Regions from separate parts of the Bradyrhizobium brasilense genome, predicted to be linked through region 1. Evidence: predicted binding sites of a transcription regulator. Region 1 holds the regulator's gene; each other region holds the start of a gene.
The links. The regulator PhoB, encoded in region 1, activates phosphate uptake and scavenging genes when phosphate is short. The targets are predictions, from matches to a motif close to TGTCATNNANCTGTCAT.
Positions count from the first base shown of each region.

Region 1 (7,486 bases):
TCGTCGCACAGCGCGCGCAGCGCCTTGAAAAACGCCTGCGGCGCGGAGCGCACGCCGCCCTCGCCCTGCACCGGCTCGATCAGGATGCCGGCGGTGTGCGGGCCGATCGCCTTCTTCACCGCCTCGATGTCGCCATGCGGCACCTGGTCGAAGCCGTCCATCGGCGGGCCGAAGCCTTCGAGATATTTCGCCGAGCCGGTCGCCGCCAGCGTGCCCAGCGTGCGGCCGTGGAAGGCGCCCTCGAAGGTGATGATGCGGTAGCGCTCGCCATGGCCCTTGGAGAAGTGATAGTGGCGGACCAGCTTGATCACGCCCTCCATCGCTTCGGCGCCGGAATTGCAGAAGAACACGAAGTCGGCAAAGCTCTGCTCGCACAGCCGCGCGGCAAGCGCCTCGCCGTCCGGGCTCTTGAACAGGTTCGACATGTGCCAGAGCTTGGTCGCCTGTTCCTGCAGCGCCTTGACCAGATGCGGATGCGCATGCCCGAGCGCGTTGACCGCGACGCCCGAGGTGAAATCGAGATAGCGGTCGCCGTTGGTTGCGATCAGCCAGGCGCCCTCGCCGCGCTCGAAGCCGAGATCGACCCTGGCGAAGACGGGGAGCAGATGCGACGTGGCAGCGTTGGTCATGGCGTTCACTGACGGTTTTTAAGCCGACAATTGCCGCTGCGCCTTGACGCCAGCGCAGCAACGGCCAGCTTCGGAAAACAAAACGGCCGCCTTTGCGGGCGGCACGTGGCGGGCATTCTATGCTGCGGTCGGTAGGTGTCAATCGCCACGAAGTGGCCTTCCTGCAATGCGAAACGAGCGCAATCCGGAGCATTCCGGTGCGGTGGAAAAGCCTCATCGCGATGCTTAACTGTGCGGGAACATGTGGACGCACGACCGCGGACTCTTGCGCCAGAGTCACGCCATATTGTAGCGTTTGGCCTGTCGGGTACGACATCTCGTGCGGCGGTACTGGACCCTCTAAGTAGCCTTTGTGTCTCGCGTAAACGTTCGGGCGCAACACCGTGCCCGGCGAGGGCTAAGGGATTCTGGCCGCAGGGATATTTGTCCAGATTGGCTCGCAGCGCCGCTCCAATGATTGGCCGGCGCTACGCGAAGGGAAGAATGCGATGACTGTATTGACCTGGTCCGACGATCGCGTCGAGCAGCTGAAGAAGCTCTGGGAGTCCGGCCTGTCGGCCAGCCAGATCGCGGCGGAACTTGGCAATGTGACGCGAAACGCCGTGATCGGCAAAGTGCATCGGCTCGGCCTCTCCGGCCGCGCCAAGGCACCCTCCACGGCCGCGCCGCGTCAGCGCAAGGCCCGCCCGGCCCAGCACATGATGCGGGTGACGCGTCCGGTTTCGCGGGGCAACACCGCGCTGGCGCACGCCTTCGAGGTCGAGATGGAGCCCGATCCGATCTCCTACGACAATGTGGTGCCGATGAGCCAGCGGCTGTCGCTGCTCGAGCTCAACGAGGCCACCTGTCACTGGCCGGTCGGCGATCCCTCGAGCCCGGAATTCTTCTTCTGCGGCGGAAAGGCGCTCGCCGGCCTGCCCTATTGCGCGCATCACTCGCGCGTCGCCTACCAGCCCGCCGCCGATCGCCGCCGGCCGTCGGCGAAACCGCAGATCAAGTGAGCACTCGGGAAAACGACGGAAGACCTCAAAAACAAATCCCCGCGAAAGCGGGGATTTTTTTGTGTGATGCGTAGCCCATTACATCACCGGCGTCGTCCCGGCGAAAGCCGGGACCCATAACCACTAATGCGTGTTGTTAGAAAGCCGTCTGGCCGCGTGCCGATTGCGCTGGCCGCGGCGTATGGGTCCCGGCTTTCGCCGGGACGACGCCGTGTTGCGGTTTATGAATGCCGCATGGCCGTTACGGCTGCGGCTCGGCCTTGGCAAAGCGGTCGTCGAGCGCGTAGCCGGCGCCGCGCACGGTGCGGATCGGATCCTGCTCGCGGCCCGGATTGAGCAGCTTGCGCAGGCGGCCGATATGCACGTCGACGGTACGCTCATCGATGTAGATGTCGCGGCCCCAGACGCTGTCGAGCAGTTGCTCGCGGCTGAACACGCGGCCGGGATGCTCGAGGAAGAATTCGAGCAGGCGATACTCGGTCGGCCCGAGATCGATCGGACGGCCCGAGCGCGCCACGCGGCGCTTCTCGCGGTCGAGCTCGATGTCGCCGTAGGTCAGCACGGTCGCAAGCCGCTCCGGGCTGGCGCGGCGCAACAGGCCCTTCACCCGCGCCAGCAGCTCCGGCACCGAGAACGGCTTGACGATGTAATCGTCCGCGCCGGTGGCAAGCCCGCGCACGCGCTCGCTTTCCTCGCCGCGCGCGGTCAGCATGATGATCGGAAGCTGCTTGGTCTCGGGCCGCGCCCGCAGGCGGCGGCACAGTTCGATGCCGGACAGGCCCGGCAGCATCCAGTCCAGCACCACGAGGTCGGGAACGCGCTCCTTCAGCCTTGTATCCGCATCGTCGCCGCGCCCCACCGTCTCGACATCGTAGCCTTCCGCATCGAGATTGTAGCGCAACAGCGTCGTCAGCGCTTCCTCGTCTTCGACTACCAGAATGCGTGCGCTCATCGGTTTAAGTTCTTTCTCTGTGGTGATCCGTTGCCCAGACGCAAACCGAAACGCTTACTTCCTTGAGCATAGTCCCCGCGGAAACGATTTGTCGCGAGGATCATCCAGTTTCGCTCTTGCCGGTTCCGTGCTTGCCGATCATGCCTCAGTTGCCCGGCACCGTGGTGGCAAAAGTGGTCATGTCGCCCTTCGGGCGCTTGTCGGTGATCTGCTGGCCCTCGATCATGTAGAACACGGTCTCGGCGATATTGGTGGCGTGATCGCCGATCCGCTCGATGTTCTTGGCGCAGAACATCAGATGGATGCAGAACGAGATGTTGCGCGGATCTTCCATCATGTAGGTGAGCAGTTCGCGGAACAGCGAGGTGCAGATCGCATCGACCTCCTCGTCGCCCTTCCAGACGTTCATCGCCGCCGGCAGGTCGTGCGCGGCATAGGCGTCGAGCACCGACTTGACCTGCGACAGCACGAGGTCGGTCATGTGCTCGAGGCCGCGGATCAGCTTCAGCGGCTGGAAATCGCTCTCCAGCGCCGCGACGCGCTTGCCCATGTTCTTGGCGAGGTCGCCGATCCGCTCGAGATCGGTGGCGACGCGCATCGCGCTGACGATCTCACGCAGGTCGATCGCCATTGGCTGGCGGCGCGCGATCGTCAGCACCGCGCGCTCTTCGATGTTGCGCTGCAGATTGTCGATCTCGATGTCGGCGGCGACCACGCGCTTGCCGAGCGCGACGTCGCGACGGATCAGCGCGTCGACCGACTCGGTAATCATCCGTTCGACCAGGCCGCCCATCTCGGCGACCAGGCGGGTCAACTCCTGCAGGTCGCTGTCGAATGCCTTGGCGGTATGTTCAGAAGCCATCGCTTGTCTCCCTCAACCATGATCCCGGGGATCATGGTTTCGTGTCCTGAATTTTAGCATGACCTGATCGGAAACCGGTTTCCACTTTTCCGGATCATGCGCCGGTCAACCGAACCGGCCGGTGATGTAGTCCTGGGTGCGCCGATCGCTCGGTGAGGTGAAGATCTTGTTGGTGTCGTCGAACTCGATCAGCTCGCCGAGATACATGAAGGCGGTCTTGTCGGAGACGCGCGCCGCCTGCTGCATGTTGTGGGTGACGATCGCGATCGTGTAGTCCTCGGAGAGCTCCTGGATCAGTTCCTCGACCTTGGCGGTCGAGATCGGGTCGAGCGCCGAGCACGGCTCGTCGAACAGGATCACCTCGGGGCGCACCGCCACGGTGCGCGCGATGCACAGGCGCTGCTGCTGGCCGCCGGAGAGCGACAGGCCGGAGGCGTTCAGCTTGTCCTTGACCTCGTTCCACAGCGCGCCGCCGCGCAGCGCCTTCTCGACCCGGTCGTCCATCTCGGACTTCGAGATCTTCTCGTAGAGGCGGATGCCGAAGGCGATGTTCTCGTAGATCGTCATCGGGAACGGCGTCGGCTTCTGGAACACCATGCCGACCCGCGCGCGCAGCAAGTTGAGGTCGAGCTTGGGGTCGAGAATGTTGGTCTGGTCCAGCATCAGCTGGCCGACCGCGCGTTGGCCCGGATACAGGTCGTACATCCGGTTGAAGATGCGCAGCAGGGTCGACTTGCCGCAGCCGGACGGGCCGATGAACGCCGTGACGCGGTTGGTGCCGAGCGTCAGGTTGATGTTCTTCAGCGCGTGGTGCTCGCCGTAATAGAAGTTGAGATTGCGCACCGTGACTTTCGGCGGCGCTTCCGGCAGCGGAACCTGCGGAATGTGGCCTGCGGCAGTCGTGGAGACGGAAAGCTCGGTCATTTTGCGGCCCTTTCGGCACCAAGGATACGCGCGCCGATATTCAACGCGAGCACGGTGAATGTGATGAGCAGCGCACCGCTCCACGCCAGCTCTTTCCAGTAGGCGTAGGGGCTCTGCACGAAGTTATTGATGGTCACCGGCAGGTTGGCCATCGTCTTGGTCAGATCCAGGCTGAAGAACTGGTTCGACAGCGCGGTGAACAGCAGCGGCGCGGTCTCGCCGGCGACGCGGGCGGTCGCCAGCAGCACACCGGTGATCAGACCCGATCGCGCAGCACGATAAGCGATCCGCTTGATCACCAGCGAACGCGGCAGGCCGAGCGCGGAGGCGGCCTCGCGCAGCGGATTGGGCACCAAGAGCAGCATGTCCTCGGTGGTGCGCAGCACGACCGGGATCACGATCACCGCGAGCGCAAGGCTGCCTGCGATCGCAGAGAAGCCGCGCATCGGCACCACCACCGCACCATAGATGAACAGGCCGATGATGATCGAGGGCGCGCTGAGCAGGATGTCGTTGATGAAGCGGATCACCGAGGTCAGCTTGTCGTGCTTGCCGTATTCGGCGAGGTAGGTGCCGGCGAACAGGCCAAGCGGCGCGCCGATGCCGACGCCGATCACGGTCATGATGACCGAGCCGACGATGGCGTTGAGCAGCCCGCCTTCGGTCGAGCCGGGCGGCGGCGTGTTCTGGGTGAACAGCTGCACGCTGAGGCCGGCAAGGCCGTTATAGAGCAGCGTGATCAGGATCAGCGCCAGCCAGGTGACGCCGAACAGCGCCGCACCGACACAGAGTGCGCGGATGACGATGTCGCTGCGGCGGCGGGATTTGTAGATCGGGTTCATGGCGTTACTTCCCCGCCTTCTTTTCAAGCCGCATCAGCATCAGCCGCGCGCCGGCGAGCACGAAGAAGGTCAGCACGAACAACAGCAGGCCGAGCAGGATCAGGCCGGACTGGTGCAGGCCGTCGCTCTCGGCGAATTCGCTGGCGATCGCCGCCGAGATCGTGGTGCCCGGCGCGAAGATCGACGACGAGATCCGGAACGAGTTGCCGATGATGAAGGTCACCGCCATGGTCTCGCCGAGGGCGCGGCCGAGCGCCAGCATGATGCCGCCGATCACGCCGACGCGGGTGTAGGGGATCACGACGCTGCGAACGACTTCCCAGGTGGTGCAGCCCATGCCGTAGGCGGCCTCTTTCAGCACCGGCGGCACGGTCTTGAACACGTCGACCGAGATCGCGGTGATGAAGGGCAGCACCATGATCGCAAGGATCAGCGCGGCGTTGAACAGGCTGAGATAGGACGGCGGGCCGGCGAACACCGCGCCCAACACCGGGACGCCCTCGAAGATCCGGATCATCAAAGGCTGGAAGGTGTTGGCCAGGAACGGGCCGAGCACGAAGAAGCCCCACATGCCGTAGATGATCGACGGGATGCCGGCGAGCAGCTCGATCGCGATGCCGATCGGGCGGCGCAGCACTTGCGGGCAGAGCTCGGTGAGGAACACGGCGATGCCGATGCCGACCGGAATGGCGATCAGCATCGCGATGACCGAGGTGATCAGCGTGCCGTAGATCGGGCCGAGCGCGCCGAGCACCGGCGGATCGGCCGAGGGCGCCCAGCGCTGCGTCCACAGGAAGGCGAAGCCGTATTCCTTCATCGCCGGCCAGGCGCCGACGATCAGCGACAGGATGATGCCGCCGAGGATCAACAGAACCGAAATCGCCGAGATGCGGGTGATCCAATAGAAGGTGAGGTCACCGAGCTTGAAGGCGCTGAGGGCCTTGGCGCGATCGTAAGGTCCCGCGGCTTCCATCACATCGCTCTGAACAGCCATGTCTGCCACGCCAATCCCCTCTTTAGTATGCAAAAGCCACGCAAACCGCTACGCCCCGAAGCGATCTTCACTGACGCATTTGGCCGGGCGTCGTCGTTCCAGCCACGCCCCTTGAGGCGCGAACCCCGGCCTCGATCCCGCGCTTGTTGCCGCGGTAATGGAGACCGGGTCTTGGTCGCTCGACCTGTGCCGCGATCGAGTCGGCACAGGTCCTGTCGCAGCGTCGGACTTAGCTCTTGATGTCCGACGACCAGGTCTTCTCGATCAGCTTGACGACCGAGTCCGGCATCGGGATGTAGTCGAGCTCTTCGGCCGCCTTGTCACCCTTCTCGAAGGCGTACTTGAAGAACTTGAGCGCTTCCTGCGAGGCCGCCTTGTCGGTCGAGTCCTTGTGCATCAGGATGAAGGTCGCCGCGGTGATCGGCCAGGAGGCTTCGCCCGGCTGGTCGGTCAGGATCACGTAGTAGCCGGGAGCCTTGGCCCAGTCGGCATTCGAGGCGGCGGCCTGGAAGGCAGCCATGGTCGGCTGCACGGTCTTGCCGGCCTTGTTGACCAGCCCGGTGTAGGTCAGCTTGTTCTGCTTGGCGTAGGCATACTCGACATAGCCGATCGCGTTCTTGGTCTGGCTGATGTTGCCGGCAACGCCTTCGTTGCCCTTGGCGCCGACGCCGACCGGCCATTCGACCGCGGTGCCGGAACCGACCTTGGACTTCCAGTCGGCGTTCGACTTGGAGAGATAGTCGGTGAAGTTGAAGGTGGTGCCCGAACCGTCCGAACGGCGCACGACGGTGATCGCATCGCCCGGCAGGGTCAGCTTCGGATTGAGCTTGGCGATCGCCGCGTCATTCCACTTGGTGATCTTGCCGAGATAGATGTCGCCGAGCACTTCGCCCGACAGGATCAGGTCGCCCGGCTTGATGCCTTCGAGGTTCACGACCGGGACGATCGCGCCCATCACCATCGGCCACTGGACGAGGCCGTCCTTCTCGAGCTGCTCGTGCTTGAGCGGCGCGTCGGTGGCGCCGAAGGTCACGGTCTTGGCCTGGATCTGCTTGATGCCGGCGCCGGAGCCGATCGACTGGTAGTTCAGACCGTTGCCGGTCTCCTTCTTGTAGGCGTCAGCCCACTTCGAATAGATCGGGAACGGAAACGTCGCGCCCGCGCCGGTAATATCGGCAGCGAAGGCCGACGTCGAAGCGGCGATCATGCCGGCTGCGACGATTGCTTTGATGAAATTCATGGGTGGTCTCCATCCTGTGAGCGAAGCGCCGAATGCGCCCGA
Region 1 is NZ_CP121669.1:1,091,438-1,098,923, reverse strand. Features, by position in the region: gene QA635_RS04945 (aspartate aminotransferase family protein) at 1-629, opposite strand, end outside; gene QA635_RS04940 (GcrA family cell cycle regulator) at 1,118-1,630, shown strand; gene phoB (phosphate regulon transcriptional regulator PhoB) at 1,872-2,582, opposite strand; gene phoU (phosphate signaling complex protein PhoU) at 2,728-3,444, opposite strand; gene pstB (phosphate ABC transporter ATP-binding protein PstB) at 3,550-4,368, opposite strand; gene pstA (phosphate ABC transporter permease PstA) at 4,365-5,210, opposite strand; gene pstC (phosphate ABC transporter permease subunit PstC) at 5,215-6,204, opposite strand; gene pstS (phosphate ABC transporter substrate-binding protein PstS) at 6,434-7,444, opposite strand.

Region 2 (7,486 bases), 3.4 Mb from region 1:
TCGCGCTGATCTTCGTGATCGCGTTCGGCCTCGGGCCGATGGCCGGCGTGCTGGCGATCGCGATCCACACCACCGGGGCGCTCGGCAAGCTGTTCGCCGAGATCGTCGAGAATGCCGACATGAAGCCGGTCGAGGGCATCCGCTCCACCGGCGCGAGCTGGCTGTCCTGCATGCGCTTTGCCGTGCTGCCGCAGGTCTCGGCCGGCTATGCCAGCTATGCGCTGCTGCGCTTCGAGATCAACGTCCGCGAGGCGTCGGTGATGGGCTTCGTCGGCGCCGGCGGCATCGGCCAGGAGCTGGTGGTCGCGATCCGCAAGTTCTACTATTCCGACGTCAGCGCCATCCTCATCACCATCATCGTCACCGTCTTCATCATCGACATCTCGACCGGCTGGCTGCGCGGCCGGCTGTTCGGCAAGGAGACCCGTCGATGAGCCAGATGCCGAGGCCGGACACCGCGGAACTGCGCGCGAAGTACCCCGGCGTCTTCGAACGTCCCGCATCGGCACGGTTGGCGATGCCGGCCATGATCGTGGCGGCGCTCGCGATCTTCGTGTTCGGATTGGTTGATCTCGATTTCTCGCCGTCCAGGCTGATCGCGGGCCTCGGCCAGCTCGGCTGGATCACCATGCTGATGCTCCCGCCGAATCCGGGCTCGTCGTTCCCGCTCTACATGCAGGCGCTCGGCGAGACGCTGTCGATCGCGGTGCTCGGCACCACGCTTGCCGCGGTTTTGGCGCTCCCGGTCAGCCTGCTGGCGGCGCGCAACATCATCCCCTCGAACCTGATCCGCTTTCCGGTGCGCCGCTTCCTGGATTCGATCCGCGGCGTCGATACGCTGATCTGGGCGCTGGTCTGGATCAACGTCGTCGGCCTCGGCCCGTTTGCCGGCGTGCTGGCGATCATGGTGTCGGACTTCGGCGCGTTCGGAAAGCTGTTCTCCGAGGCGATCGAGGCCGCAGATCGCAAGCAGGTCGAGGGCATCCGCGCGTCCGGCGGCAACGCGCTGCACGAGATCCGCTTCGGCCTGCTGCCGCAGGTGTTGCCCGTGATCGCCGGGCAGGTGCTCTACTTCATCGAGTCGAATACCCGCTCGGCCACCATCATCGGCATCGTCGGCGCGGGCGGCATCGGCTTGCAGCTTGCCGAACAGATCCGCGTGCTGGAATGGCAGAAGGTGTCGTTCCTGATCCTGATGATCCTGATCGCGGTTGCCGCGATCGACTTCATCTCGAGCAAGCTGCGCTTTGCCATCATCGGGCAAAGGGCGGTGGTGTAGCTTCTCTTTCGCCTCTCCCCGCGCGCGGGGAGAGGCCGGAGTTTTCGCGTAGCGCAAATTCCGGGTGAGGGGACTCTCGGCGTACTCACAGCTTCCAGGATTCGCGGAGACAGCCCCTCACCCCGACCCTCTCCCCGCAAGAGCGGGGCGAGGGAGCAGAGAAAGATCAACCGTTCTCGACCAGAAACTCCACGCGCTCGGCGGCGAAGCGCGAGCGCTTGGTCACCAGCGGCTGGTCCAGCATGTCGACGTCGGTGGCGTCGACCACCAGCACCGGCCGTCCCAGCGGCAGGTCGAGCCGCGCGGCGTCGGTCGCATCGACGATCGCCGCGGTGATCCGGGTCGAGGCGCGGTGGTAGTCCTTGACGCCGTAATGCCCGAGCAGCTTCGTCATCGAGCGGACGTTGGCGAACACGCTGCCGGCATCGGGAAACCGCTCGGCCGACAGCCAGGTGGTGGAGACGCAGATCGGCGTCCGGTCGGCGAGCCGCACCGCTTCGATCCGGATCAGCGGCGCACCGATCTTCAGGCCGAGCTCGCGCGCGATCTCGCGATTGGCGGTGTCGCTGCTCGCATCGATCAGCTGGCCGCGCGGCTCGTGGCCGCCGGCGCCGACGATCTCGGAAAACCGCGTGCGTGAGCGCAAGGGATAGGCGAGGCGCTGGGCTTCGACATAGGTGCCGCTGCCGCGTTCCGCGCGCACCAGGCCGCGCTCGGCCAATGCGGCGAGCGCCCGCCGCACGGTGTGGCGGTTGACCCGGTACGTCTCGGCGATCTCCATCTCGCCGGGCAGCTTTTCGCCGGCGGCGAAGCGACCGTCAGCGATGCCGCGCTCGATGCCGTCGGCGACCTGCCGCCACAAGGCGACGCCGGAACTTTCCTGCATGCTCATGGCGCGGTGATACCAGAAATCTTTGGTTTGTCACGAAACAGTCATGGCGCTCCGCTATCAAGTTGTCTAGTATCATAGACAACTTGATGCAAGCAAGGTTGCCCAAAGGTTTGCCCATGAGTTCGACCATGAGTTCGACCGGACCAAACAGCAAACAGGCCCAGCGCAAGGCCGCGATGACGGTGCTGGCGCACGCCGCCGCTACGGACATCGCAGGCAGGCTGGCGGCGATCGCGCTGCCCGCGCATGAGAACCTGCGCGAGCCGGAAAACGGCCTTGTGATGCTGCGTGGGCGGATCGGCGGCGACGGTGCGCCGTTCAATCTCGGCGAGGCGACGGTGTCGCGCGCGGCGGTGCGGCTTGCGACCGGCGAGGTCGGCTTCGGCTACACGCTCGGCCGCGACGCGCGGAAGGCGCAGATGATCGCGCTGTGCGACGCCATGGTGCAGTCGGCGGAACTGTCCGGCGAGGTGGAGGCCAAGGTGATTGCGCCGCTGCGCGTCGCCATGAACGCCGAACGCGGCCGCAAGGCCGCTGAGACCGCGGCGACGCGGGTTGATTTCTACACGATGGTGCGCGGTGAGGGATGATGCAATGACGACGATTGCCGAAATGCCCGCGGGCTTTGCCGACAAGGTGCTGTCGGCGCAGTCGACTTTCCGTTCCGTGATGGATGCGATGGCGCGCCCGGGCAGCGTGCAGCGCGTCGCCGCTGACGTCGGAACGCCGGCCGGCATGATGCGCGGCTCGGCCGCGATCGCGCTGACGCTGTTCGATCACGACACACCGATCTGGCTCGACGCCGCGATGTCGGCAACGCCGGACGTCGCCCGCTGGCTGAAGTTTCACGCCAGCGCGCCGGTGATCACCGATTCCTCGATCGCGAGCTTCGCTTTGATCGGCGATGCCGCGAGCCTGCCGGCGTTCGATCGCTTCGCATTCGGCAGCAGCGAATATCCTGACCGGTCGACCACACTGATCCTGCAGGTCGACAGCCTGTCGCAGGGGCCGGCCTTCGAGCTGAAAGGACCCGGCATCGACGGCAGCGCCGTGCTGCAGGCGATGATCAAGCCGCGCGACCTGTTCCAGCGGCTTGCGATCAACGAAGCCCTGTTCCCGCGCGGCATCGATGTCGTACTGGTCCATGACGATGCCATTGTGGCGATCCCGCGCACCACGCGGCTGATCGCAAGCGGAGTGTGAGCGATGTATGTAGCCGTCAAGGGAGGCGAGCGCGCCATCGAGAACGCCCATCGGCTGCTCGCGCATGAGCGGCGCGGCGACCGCGAGGTGCCTGAGGTGACGCTGGCACAGATTTCCGAGCAGCTCGCGCTTGGTGTCGATCGCGTGATGACCGAAGGTTCGCTCTACGATCGCGAGCTCGCGGCGCTCGCGATCAAGCAGGCGCGCGGCGACATGATCGAGGCGATCTTCCTGGTCCGCGCCTTCCGCGCCACGCTGCCGCGCTTTGGCGCCACCGAGCCGGTCAACACCGGCGAGATGCAGGTGCGGCGGCGGATCTCCTCGACCTTCAAGGACGTTCCAGGCGGCCAGATCCTGGGGCCGACCTTCGACTACACCCATCGCCTGCTCGATCCGCAGCTCGCGGAAGGCTTTGTGCCGGAGCAGCCGGCGACCGCGGACGCCTCGCAGGCCGCCACGCCGCGGGTGACCGACATTCTCGGCCGCGATGGCCTGATCGAATCCTCGCCGCAGGCAGATAGCGACACGCCGGTCGGCGACCTCACGCGCGAGCCGCTGAGCTTTCCGGCCGACCGCGATTTGCGGCTGCAGAATCTGGCGCGCGGCGACGAGGGCTTCCTGCTCGCGCTCGGCTACTCGACGCAGCGCGGCTACGGCCGCAATCACCCGTTCGCCGGCGAGATCCGCTTCGGCGAGGTCGAGGTCGAGTTCTTCGCCGAGGACGCGGGCTTTGCCGTGCCGCTCGGCTCGATCGAATTGACCGAGTGCCAGATGGTCAACCAGTTCAAGGGCTCGACGACCGAGGCGCCGTGCTTCACCCGCGGCTATGGCCTCGCCTTCGGGCAGAGCGAGCGCAAGACGATGTCGATGGCGCTGGTCGATCGCGCGCTGCGTGCACGCGAGCTCGGCGAGGAGGCGGCGGCGCCGGCACAGGACGAGGAGTTCGTGATGTCGCACTCCGACAATGTCCAGTCGACCGGCTTCGTCGAGCATCTCAAGTTGCCGCACTATGTCGACTTCCAGTCCGAGCTCGGTCTCTTGCGCAAGCTGCGGCAGGAATTCGCCGAGGCCAATCAGGCCCTCGAACTGCAGGAGGCCGCGGAATGAACGCGCCGACGTACAACTTCGCCTATCTCGACGAGCAGACCAAGCGGATGATCCGCCGCGCGATCCTCAAGGCGATCGCGATCCCCGGCTATCAGGTGCCGTTTGCGAGCCGCGAGATGCCGATGCCCTATGGCTGGGGCACCGGGGGCGTGCAGGTGACGGCCGCGATCCTCGGTCCCGACGACGTGCTGAAGGTGATCGACCAGGGCTCGGACGACACCACCAACGCGATCTCGATCCGCAAGTTCTTCGGCAAGACCGCCGGTGTCGCGACCACGACCTCGACCACGGACGCGACCGTGATCCAGACCCGGCATCGCATTCCCGAGGCCTCGCTGCATGCCGGGCAGGTGCTGGTCTATCAGGTGCCGATCCCCGAGCCGCTGCGCTTCCTCGAGCCGCGCGAGACCGAGACGCGGCGCATGCATGCGCTCGCCGAATACGGGCTGATGCACGTCAAGCTCTACGAGGACATCGCGCGCTTCGGCCATATCGCCACCGCCTACGCCTATCCGGTGAAGGTGAACGCGCGCTACGTGATGGATCCGTCGCCGACGCCGAAATTCGACAATCCGAAGATGGACAATTGCGCGGCGTTGCAGCTGTTCGGCGCCGGCCGCGAGAAGCGCATTTACGCGATCCCGCCCTACACCACCGTGGTGTCGCTGGACTTCGAGGATCACCCGTTCACGCGCTACCGCTTCAACGCGCCCTGCGCGCTGTGCGGCGCCGACAATTCCTATCTCGACGAGATCGTCACCGACGACAGGGGCGGGCGGATGTTCGTCTGCTCCGACACGGACTTCTGCGAGCAGCGCCAGGCCGCCGGCCATCACGGCACCGAGAGCGCAGCGCCGCACAAGGAGAAGGCCCATGTCTGAGCTCTCGAGCCTCGACAACGACGAGCCGTTGCTGGTGGCCGAGGGGCTTGCCAAGAACTATGGCCGGCTTGCGGCCTGCCGCGACGTCTCGTTCGCGCTCTATCCCGGCGAGGTGCTGGCGATCGTCGGCGAGTCCGGCTCGGGCAAGTCGACGCTGCTGCAGCTGCTCTCGGCGCAGCTCGCGCCGAGCGCCGGCCGGGTGTGCTATCGGATGCGCGACGGCCTGCTGCGCGATCTCGCTGAACTCGGCGAGGCCGAGCGGCGCTTCCTGTTCCGCACCGACTGGGGCTTCGTGCACCAGGATCCGGCGCAGGGCCTGCGCATGGGCGTCTCGGCCGGCGCCAATGTCGGCGAGCGGCTGATGGCGGTCGGCTGGAATCATTACGGCCGCATCCGCGACACCGCGTCGACCTGGCTGGAGCGGGTCGAGATCGATACCGGCCGCATCGACGACGCGCCGAAGACCTATTCCGGCGGCATGCGGCAGCGGCTGCAGATCGCCCGCAACCTCGTCACCGAGCCGCGGCTGGTGTTCATGGACGAGCCGACCGGCGGCCTCGACGTCTCGGTGCAGGCGCGTTTGCTCGACCTGATGCGCAACCTCGTCAGCGAGCTCGGGCTTGCGGCGATCGTCGTGACCCACGATCTTGCGGTGGCGCGCTTGCTCTCGCATCGCGTGATGGTGATGAAGGGCGGCCGCGTCATCGAGACCGGCCTCACCGACCAGGTGCTCGACGATCCGCGCGAGCCCTATACGCAGCTACTCGTTTCCTCGATTCTTCCGCCATGAGCGTGCCAATGACTGCGATGATCGAACTTGCCAACGCCGAGAAGACCTTCACCATGCATCTGCAGGGCGGCGTCGAGCTGCCCGTGGTGCGCGGCGTCTCGTTCCACGCCGATCCGGGTGAGTGCGTGGTGCTGTCGGGCCCGTCGGGCGCCGGCAAATCCTCCATCCTGAAGATGATCTTCGGCAACTACCGCTGCGACAGCGGCCGGATCGGCATCCGCCATCATGGCAAGGTTGTCGACCTTGCCACCGCCGAGCCGCGCCAGGTGCTGAGCATCCGCCGCTCGACCATCGGCTATGTCAGCCAATTCCTGCGCGCCGTGCCGCGGGTGGCGACGATCGACGTCGTTGCCGAGCCCTTGATCGTCAACGGCGTGGCACGCGAGGAGGCCCGCGCGCGCGCCGGCCAGCTGCTGCGCCGGCTCAACATTCCGAAGCGGCTGTGGACCTTGCCGCCCTCGACCTTCTCCGGCGGTGAGCAGCAACGCGTCAACATTGCGCGCGGCTTCATCTCGGACCTGCCGATCCTGCTGCTGGACGAGCCGACCGCTTCGCTCGATGCGGCGAATCGCGCCGTGGTGGTCGAGCTGATCGCGGAAAAAAAGACCAAGGGCGTCGCGATGGTCGCGATTGTCCATGACGACGAAATCCGCCATCTGATCGCCGACCGCATCGTCGATGTGACCTCGTTCGCGGCTGCTGCCTGAAGGACCGTTTGAAATGACCGCCAAGCAAGACACCATCATCGGCAACGCCCGGCTGGTCCTCGCCGATCGCGTGATCGAGCAGGGCTGGGTCGCGATTACTGATGGCAAGATCGCCGGGTTCGGCGAGGGCAGGGCGCCCGAGGCCGCCGAGGATGCCGGCGGCGACCTCCTGATGCCCGGGCTGATCGAGCTGCACACCGACCATCTCGAGATGCACTATGTGCCGCGGCCGAAGGTGTTCTGGAATCCGGTCGCGGCCGTGATCTCCTATGACGGGCAGCTCGCGACCTCAGGCATCACCACGGTGCTGGATTCGCTGCGGGTCTGGCGCGAGGACGGCGCCGAGGATGTCGACGGCCGCGCCGGCGTGCTGGCGGCGGCGATTGCGGCGGCGCGGGAGGAGAATCTGCTGCGGGCCGATCACTTCCTGCATCTGCGCTGCGAGGTCCCGATGCCGGACGTGGTTGCCGAGGCCAAGGAACTGATCGACCGGCCGGACGTGCGGCTGATGTCGCTGATGGACCACACGCCGGGTCAGCGCCAGTTCCGCGACGAGGTCAAGCTGCGCGACTACTATCGCGGCAAGGGCGGCGGCATGACCGACGCCCAGCTCGACGTGCTGTTCGC
Region 2 is NZ_CP121669.1:6,632,818-6,640,303, reverse strand. Features, by position in the region: gene phnE (phosphonate ABC transporter, permease protein PhnE) at 1-434, shown strand, start outside; gene phnE (phosphonate ABC transporter, permease protein PhnE) at 431-1,279, shown strand; gene phnF (phosphonate metabolism transcriptional regulator PhnF) at 1,446-2,171, opposite strand; gene phnG (phosphonate C-P lyase system protein PhnG) at 2,300-2,761, shown strand; gene phnH (phosphonate C-P lyase system protein PhnH) at 2,766-3,374, shown strand; gene QA635_RS30990 (carbon-phosphorus lyase complex subunit) at 3,378-4,481, shown strand; gene QA635_RS30985 (alpha-D-ribose 1-methylphosphonate 5-phosphate C-P-lyase PhnJ) at 4,478-5,362, shown strand; gene phnK (phosphonate C-P lyase system protein PhnK) at 5,355-6,152, shown strand; gene phnL (phosphonate C-P lyase system protein PhnL) at 6,161-6,859, shown strand; gene QA635_RS30970 (alpha-D-ribose 1-methylphosphonate 5-triphosphate diphosphatase) at 6,873-7,486, shown strand, end outside.
Region 2: a site for PhoB is predicted at 2,200-2,216, ahead of phnF (phosphonate metabolism transcriptional regulator PhnF). Genes of this name have one in related genera too.

Region 3 (7,486 bases), 4.3 Mb from region 1:
CGCGCCTTCGATGTGTTGCGGTGCTTCGAGGGACACGAAGCCCGGCTCGGCAATCTCGAGATCTCGAACCGCTGCGGCCTGCCGCGTTCGACGGTGTCACGGCTGACGCACACGCTGACGCGGATGGGACAGCTGGTCTATCTGCCGCGCGACCAGAAATATCGCATCGGCCCGAGCGCGGTCGCGATGAGCACCACGATGATGAAGGGGCTGCAGCTGCGCAATCTGATCCGGCTGCGCCTGCAGGATGTCGCCGATCAGTTGCCCGGCACGGTGGGCTTCGTCATCCCCGACCGCTTTCACCTGGTCTATCTGGAGTTCGCCCGCGCGGCCAACGCGCTCGGCCTGCATGAGGCCACCGGCAGCCGGATCTCGATGGCGACCACCGCGGCCGGCCACGCCTATACGGCCGCACTCGATCCCGCGATCGGCGACGCGCTGATCGCGGAGATGGAAGGCGAATTGCCCGACAGCGCCAAGATGCTGACGCCGCGCATCGAGGCCAACCGCCGGCATTTGCAGGAGCACGGCTACGTCGTCGCCTGCGGCCTGTGGAGCCCGCACATCAACGGCGTCGCGGTGCCGCTGTGGTCGCCGCAGTATCAGACCTATGTGGTCACCACGATCGGCTTGCTCTCGGCGATGTATGACGAGGCGCGGCTGCATCGCGAGGTCGCGCCGCAAATGGTCGAGCTCGCGGCCGCACTCGGCAGCCTGCTCGAAGGCGCCGACGGGGACATCTTCAGCAATCGGATCGAGCGCAAGACGCTTCCGGTGACCGCCCATAACAACAACAAAATCCTCAAGACGGGAGCAGTGAATGAACTGGAAGCCGGAACTCGACGACCTCGCCCGCCGCGAAGCGTTCGCGCGGGAGATGGGAGGCGTTGACAAGGTCAAGCGGCAACGCGACCAGGGCCGGCTCACGGTTCGTGAGCGCATCGACAAGCTCGTCGACCAGAGCAGCTTCCATGAGGTCGGTGCCATCTCCGGCATCGCCGAATACGACGAGAGCAACGAACTCAAGCATCTGACGCCGGCGAACTGCGTGTTCGGCCGCGCCAGGGTCGACGGCCGCACCGTGGTCGTGGTCGGCGACGACTTCACCGTGCGCGGCGGCTCGGCGGATGCATCGATTTCCGCCAAGCCGTTGATGGCGGAGGAGATGGCGCACGACTTCCGCCTGCCGATCGTTCGCGTGATCGAGGGCTCCGGCGGCGGTGGCTCGGTGAAGACGATCGAGACCAGGGGCGCCGCCAACCTACCCGGCGGCGTCGGCGGTACGCGCTGGTACTGGTACACGACCGCCAATTTGGCCCGCGTGCCGGTGGTCGGTCTCGGGCTCGGCTCGGTCGCGGGCCTCGGTGCCGCACGGCTTGCCGCCACGCACTACTCGGTCATGACCAAGAGCTCCGCGATGTTCGTCGCCGGCCCGCCGGTGGTGAAGCGCCTCGGTCAGGATCTGACCAAGCAAGAGCTCGGCGGCGCCGACATCCAGACCCGCGCCGGCGCGATCGACCAGGCCGTTGAGACCGAGGAGGAGGCGTTCGACTATGCGCGGCGCTTCCTGTCCTATCTGCCGTCGTCGGTCTACGATCTGCCGCCGACCATTCCCTGCACCGACGATCCGGAACGCGCCGAGGAATCGCTGCTGAAGGCCGTGCCGCGCAACCGCCGGCAGGTCTACAAGATGCGACCGATCATCGATGCCGTCGTCGACAAGGGCTCGTTCTTCGAGGTCGGCACCAATTTCGGCCGCCCGATCATCACCGGATTGGCGCGGATCGAGGGCAGGGCGGTGCTGCTGCTCGCCAGCGATCCGTTCCACTATGGCGGCTCGTGGACCGCGGATGCCTGCCAGAAGGTGGTGCGCTGGGTCGACTTCGCCGAGACCTTCCATCTGCCGGTGGTCTATCTCATGGATTGCCCGGGCTTCATGATCGGGCTCGAGGCGGAGAAGACGGCGACCATCCGCCATGGCGTGCGGGCGATGGCGGCGGTCAACCAGAGCACGGTGCCCTGGTGCACCATCATCATCCGTAACGCCTTCGGCGTCGCCGGCGTGGTGCATCAGCCGGCCAACCGCTTCTCGATGCGCTATGCGTGGCCGTCGGCCTATTGGGGCTCGCTGCCGCTCGAGGGCGGCATCGAGGCGGCCTATCGCGCCGAGATCGATGCGGCCGCCGATCCCGCCGCCAAGCTGCGCGAGATCGAGGATCGCCTCAACAAGCTGCGCTCGCCGTTCCGCTCGGCCGAAAAGTTCTGGGTCGAGGAGGTGATCGACCCGCGCAAGACGCGCTCGCTGCTCTGCGAGTTCGCGCGCCTCGCCGAACCGGTCCGCAAGGCCGGGCCGCCGAGCAACATGTCGACGCGGCCGTAAGGCTCCTCGACCTCAACGCGTCATGCGCGGGCTTGACCCGCGCATCCATCGAATGAGTCATTCGAAGCGGGATGGATTGCCGGGTCAAGCCCGGCAATGACGACCTTGTCTACTCGGCTTCCCGATGCACGTCGTGGATCACGATGCCCATGCCGTTCTCGGGCATCTTGATCCATTCGCGCCGCTTCAACGAGCGCTTGGTGTCCTCGTGCCCGCTTACCCAATGCTCGCGCATCGAGGTGCCGGAGAATTCGTGATCCTTGGCGTCGCCCTCATAGGCCTTCTGCTGATAGATCAGCTGCAATAGCGTGATGCCCGGCAGCCGGGCGTTTGCCTTCTTGAGCTGGCGCTCCTCGTCCGACAGCTGATCGTCGGGGATCTTTCCCAGCGCATTGTGCAGGGCGGTGCGCAGATTGTAGGTCTTGCGATAGACGTCGGTGTTGTAGCGGGTGCGCGACGAATACATGATGTCCTTGTGCCGGGCCATCACGTCCTGGATGTCCCGCGGCAGCGCGCCGCGCGCCGAGAACAGGTCGACCTGGAACACCAGCGAGTTCATGTTGTCTTCCTGGTCGAGCAGATGCTGCAGCGGCGTGTTGGACACGATGCCGCCGTCCCAGAAATGATCGGTGCCGACCTTCACCATCGGCAGCGCCGGCGGCAGCGCGCCGCTCGCCATGATGTGCTCGGGGATGATCTCGTCATGGGCATTGTCGAAATAGATGAAGTTGCCGGAGAGCACGTTCACTGCGCCGACCGCGAAGCGTATCTTCTTGGAATTGATGCGGTCGAAATCGACCAGCTCGAGCAAGGACTCGCGCAGCGGCGTGGTGTCGTAGTAGCTGGTGGCGGTGCGCGCGCCGGCCTGGCTGAACCACGGATTGGTCTGGTGCGGGGTGAAGAAGCCGGGTTGTCCGAGCGTCGTCGTCAGCCATGAGCTGGTGAAATTGCGCGCCTTGCGGAAGATGTCGCCGTCCGGGGTGTAGTGCCAGATCTTGCGGCTGGTGATGCGATCCCAGAACGTGTGCAGCCGTTCCAGCCGCTTTTCGGGCGGATTGCCGGCGATGATCGCCGAGTTGATCGCGCCGATCGAGACGCCGCACACCCAGTCGGGCTCGATGTTGGATTCATGCAGCGCCTGATAGACGCCGGCCTGATAGGCACCGAGTGCGCCGCCGCCCTGCAGGACCAGGGCCACACGATCGCAGCCTTCCGGACGCCAGCCCGGCGTCGCGTGATCGATGTCGTCGAAATGCGGGGTTCGCGCGTCCATATCAGACACTCCAGAAATTCGCGGCGAGAATTCAGCGCGCCGATGACGCCGTGATGACAATTGCGGCGCCCGCGCACGGCGCATCCGGCATGCCCGCCTGCATGGTTAGCATTGGCCCCAGCAGCGCGACGCGGGTCACGCAAGCGTAACAGCGGTCATGCGCCTGACGGAAATTCCTCACATCGCTGTCAATCTCGGCCGCTAGCTTCCGCGCAAACTTTTCAAACAGGGGGTTATTGCGATGCGCAGGGAAGATCTGCTCAAGCTTCCGTCGATGCCGGCCGCCGGCCCGAGCTATCCCGCCGGTCCGTATCGCTTCATCGATCGCGAATTTCTCGTCATCACCTATGAGACCGATCCGGAGTTGATCCGCGCCGGCCTGCCCGAGCCGCTGGAGCCGATCGAGCAGGCGATCGTGCATTACGAATGGATCAAGATGCCCGACAGCTCCGGCTTCGGCAGCTACACCGAGTCCGGCCTCGTGATCCCCGCGCGCCTGCATGGCGAAGAGGTCAACTTCGTCTGCCAGATGTATCTCGACGATGATCCGCCGATCGCGGCCGGCCGCGAGATCTGGGGCTTTCCGAAGAAGTACGCTCATCCCAAGCTCGAGATCGTCAAGGACACGCTGACCGGCACGCTGGAATATGCCGGCCAGCTCGTTGCGATGGGCACGATGGGCTACAAGCACGAGAGCATGGCGGGCAATGGCGACGTCACCCGCGCGACGCTGTCGAAGACGCAAGTTAATCTGAAGATGATCCCCGGCGTCGACGGCCATCTCGAGGTCTGCCAGCTGGTCGCGATCAACTTGACCGACATCGTCGTCAAGGGCTCCTGGATCGGACCCGGCCGGCTTCACCTGGTGCCGCATGTCAATGCACCGGTCGCCGATTTCCCGGTCAAGCGTGTCGTCGGCGCGCACCACTTCCTCGCCGATCTGACGCTGCCGTTCGGCCGCGTCGTGCATGACTACAACAAGGAGGCTGCGGAGGCGGCGCCGACCGGCCTGGCCGCGGAGTAGGGCGGTCGCTGACATAAAACTGTAACAGGCGCGTCCTCCTATGTTGCGTCGAAGGGACGCGCTTGCTCAGCGTTGCGCGTGGGCGAGGTCTTGAACATGTCATTTCGCGCGGTTGCGTTATCGATTGCCTTGGGGGCGGGCCATGCTGGCTGATCCACCTCCCGCTCCGGTCGGGTCGCTGCTGACCCGCGAGGCCGTCCCTGGTCTGGTCTGGGTGTTCCGCCTGCATCACGACGGCCGTGCCGAGGCACTTCCGATCGATGCGCCGATCGAGCCGAGCCATGACGGAAGGCTGTGGCTGCACTTCAACCTGACCGACGTTCGCACCCGGGCATGGCTCGCCAACATGCACATCCCGCAGCTGGCGCGGGACCTCTTGCTGTCGAATGACAATTTCCAGCAGATCCACGTCGTCGACAATTGCGTCTACGGCGTGTTTTCCGATCTGGTGCGGGATGTCGACGCCGCCACCCGGGAGACCGGCTTTCTCCGCTTTGCGATGACCGAACGCCTCCTGGTCAGCGGCCGCCATCAAGCGCTGTGCTCCGCCGATGCGACGCGCCGCGTGCTCGAGGGCGGCCATCGCGTCGGCAGCGTCGCGGCGCTGCTGGAGAAGATCGTCGACGAGATCGCCGACACCATGGACCGCATGGCGGACAAGATCGGCACCGATATCGATGCGATCGAGGAGCGGGTGCTCGCCGAGGATACCGGATCGGAGCTGCGCAAGAATCTGAGCCGGATGCGCCGCACCTGTGTGCGACTGCATCGCCAGCTCGCCGGCCTGCGCGTGCTGTTTCACCGGCTCGAGCAGAAGAACACCGACGATCTCAGCCCGGCGCTGCGGCTGCAGGCCGGCAAGCTCGCGCAGCGGCTCGACGGTCTCGACCACGACATCGTCGAACTGCACGAGCGCAGCCGCCTGCTCGAGGAGGAGCTGCGCTTCAAGCTCGAGGAGGAGAGCAACAAGCATCTCCACGCATTGTCCGTCGTCACCATGATGCTGCTGCCGCCGACGCTCGTCACCGGCATCTTCGGCATGAACACCAAGGGATTGCCGCTGACCGATGTCGACAGCGGATTTCTGGTGGCCGCAGGCCTGTTGGCCGGGTCGGCGCTGCTGGCTTATCTGCTGATGCGGCGGCTCGGCATCGTCAAATAGCGCGAGCGCACCGCGGCATTCCCGATGTGCAGAGTTCTTTCCCGCGCGATGTTGGTGGCCGCGGCCCTCGCGCTCGGCGCGCCGGCGCATGCGGAGGACAAGCCCGTCGCCGACCGGATTGCGGATGCGCGGGCTGCGCTCGAGGAAGCCGGCTACCAGTTCAGCCTGACCTATATCGGTGAGGGGTTTTCCAACGTCTCCGGCGGCGTCAGCAACGGCGCGGCCTATACCGGCCGTCTCGATCTCGGCACCACCATCGACCTCGAGAAGGCGGTGGGCTGGACCGGCGCGACCTTCCACGCCAACATGTACCAGATTCACGGCGACGGGCTGTCGCGGAGCTATGTCGGCAACCTGTTCCTGGTATCCGGTGTCGAGTCGCTGCCGGCGACGCGGCTCTATGAATTCTGGATCGAGCAGAAGCTGCTCGGCGGCAAACTCTCGGTGCGCGTCGGCCAGCAGGGCTCGGACGTCGAGTTCATCGACAGCCAGTACGACGACATCTTCATCAATTCGGCGCTCGGCTGGCCCGGCATTGTCGGCACCATTCTGCCGGCCGGCGGGCCGTCGCCGCCACTCGCGGTGCCCGGCATCCGGATCAAGGCCAATCTGTCCGACCGCATCACCGCCTATCTGGCACTGTTCGACGGCTCGGCTTCGCCGCCGCAGGGGACCGACGATCCGCAGATATTGAACGCCCACGGGCTCAATTTCCGGGTCAACGATCCGCCGTGGTGGATCGGCCAGCTCAAATACAAGTTCGAGATCGGCGAGAGCCGGCTGCCCGCGACCATCACCGGCGGCGCCTGGTATCACATGGGCTCGTTCGCCGACCAGCGCTTCTCGGCCGACGGGCTGTCGCTCGCCGATCCCGACAGCTCCGGCGACACGCGATGGCTGCGGCGGGACAACGGCATCTTCATGGTCTATGAGCAACTGCTTGCGCGCGCCAGGCCGGACGCTGACAAGGGCGTCGCGTTCTTCATGCGCGCCTCGGTTAGCCCATCGGACCGCAACCTGATCAGCACCTATGTCGACGGCGGCTTCCTGTTCACCGGCTTCAGCGAGACCTATCCGGACGATCGGTTCGGCATCGCCGCGATCTATGCCAGGATTTCGGACGCCGCGCGTGCGCTCGACCGCGACACCCAGATCTTCACGGGCACGCCGTATCCGATCCGCGACTACGAGGCGATTCTCGAGATCACCTACCAGCACGTGGTGAACCCGAATTTCACCATGCAGCCGATGTTTCAATACATCGCCCATCCCGGCGGCGGCGCCGTCGATCCCAACGATCCGACGCAAACGCATCGGATCAAGGACAGCGTGGTGTTCGGGATGCGCACCATCCTGTCGTACTGACCGGCGCACGTCGCGCGGGAAGCGACCTCAGGCCGCGACCGGCTTCGGCTCCGCCACCGATTTCGGCTGCGGCCGCGCGATCGCCAGCGCGATCAGCGCGGCAAAGATGCACAGCGCACCGGCAATGAAGAACGCCGGCAGGTAACTTTGATAGATCGTGCGCGACAGTCCGGCGCCGAACGCGGCGGCGCCTGCGCCGAGCTGGTGGCCGGCGAAGATCCACCCGAACACCAGATTGGCGCGCTCGGCGCCGAAGCGCTGCGCGGTGAGGCGCACCGTCGG
Region 3 is NZ_CP121669.1:5,357,389-5,364,874, reverse strand. Features, by position in the region: gene QA635_RS25335 (IclR family transcriptional regulator) at 1-891, shown strand, start outside; gene QA635_RS25330 (acyl-CoA carboxylase subunit beta) at 821-2,380, shown strand; gene QA635_RS25325 (patatin-like phospholipase family protein) at 2,490-3,653, opposite strand; gene QA635_RS25320 (acetoacetate decarboxylase) at 3,895-4,677, shown strand; gene QA635_RS25315 (transporter) at 4,820-5,839, shown strand; gene QA635_RS25310 (carbohydrate porin) at 5,888-7,204, shown strand; gene QA635_RS25305 (MFS transporter) at 7,232-7,486, opposite strand, start outside.
Region 3: a site for PhoB is predicted at 3,696-3,712, ahead of QA635_RS25320 (acetoacetate decarboxylase). Genes of this name have one in related genera too.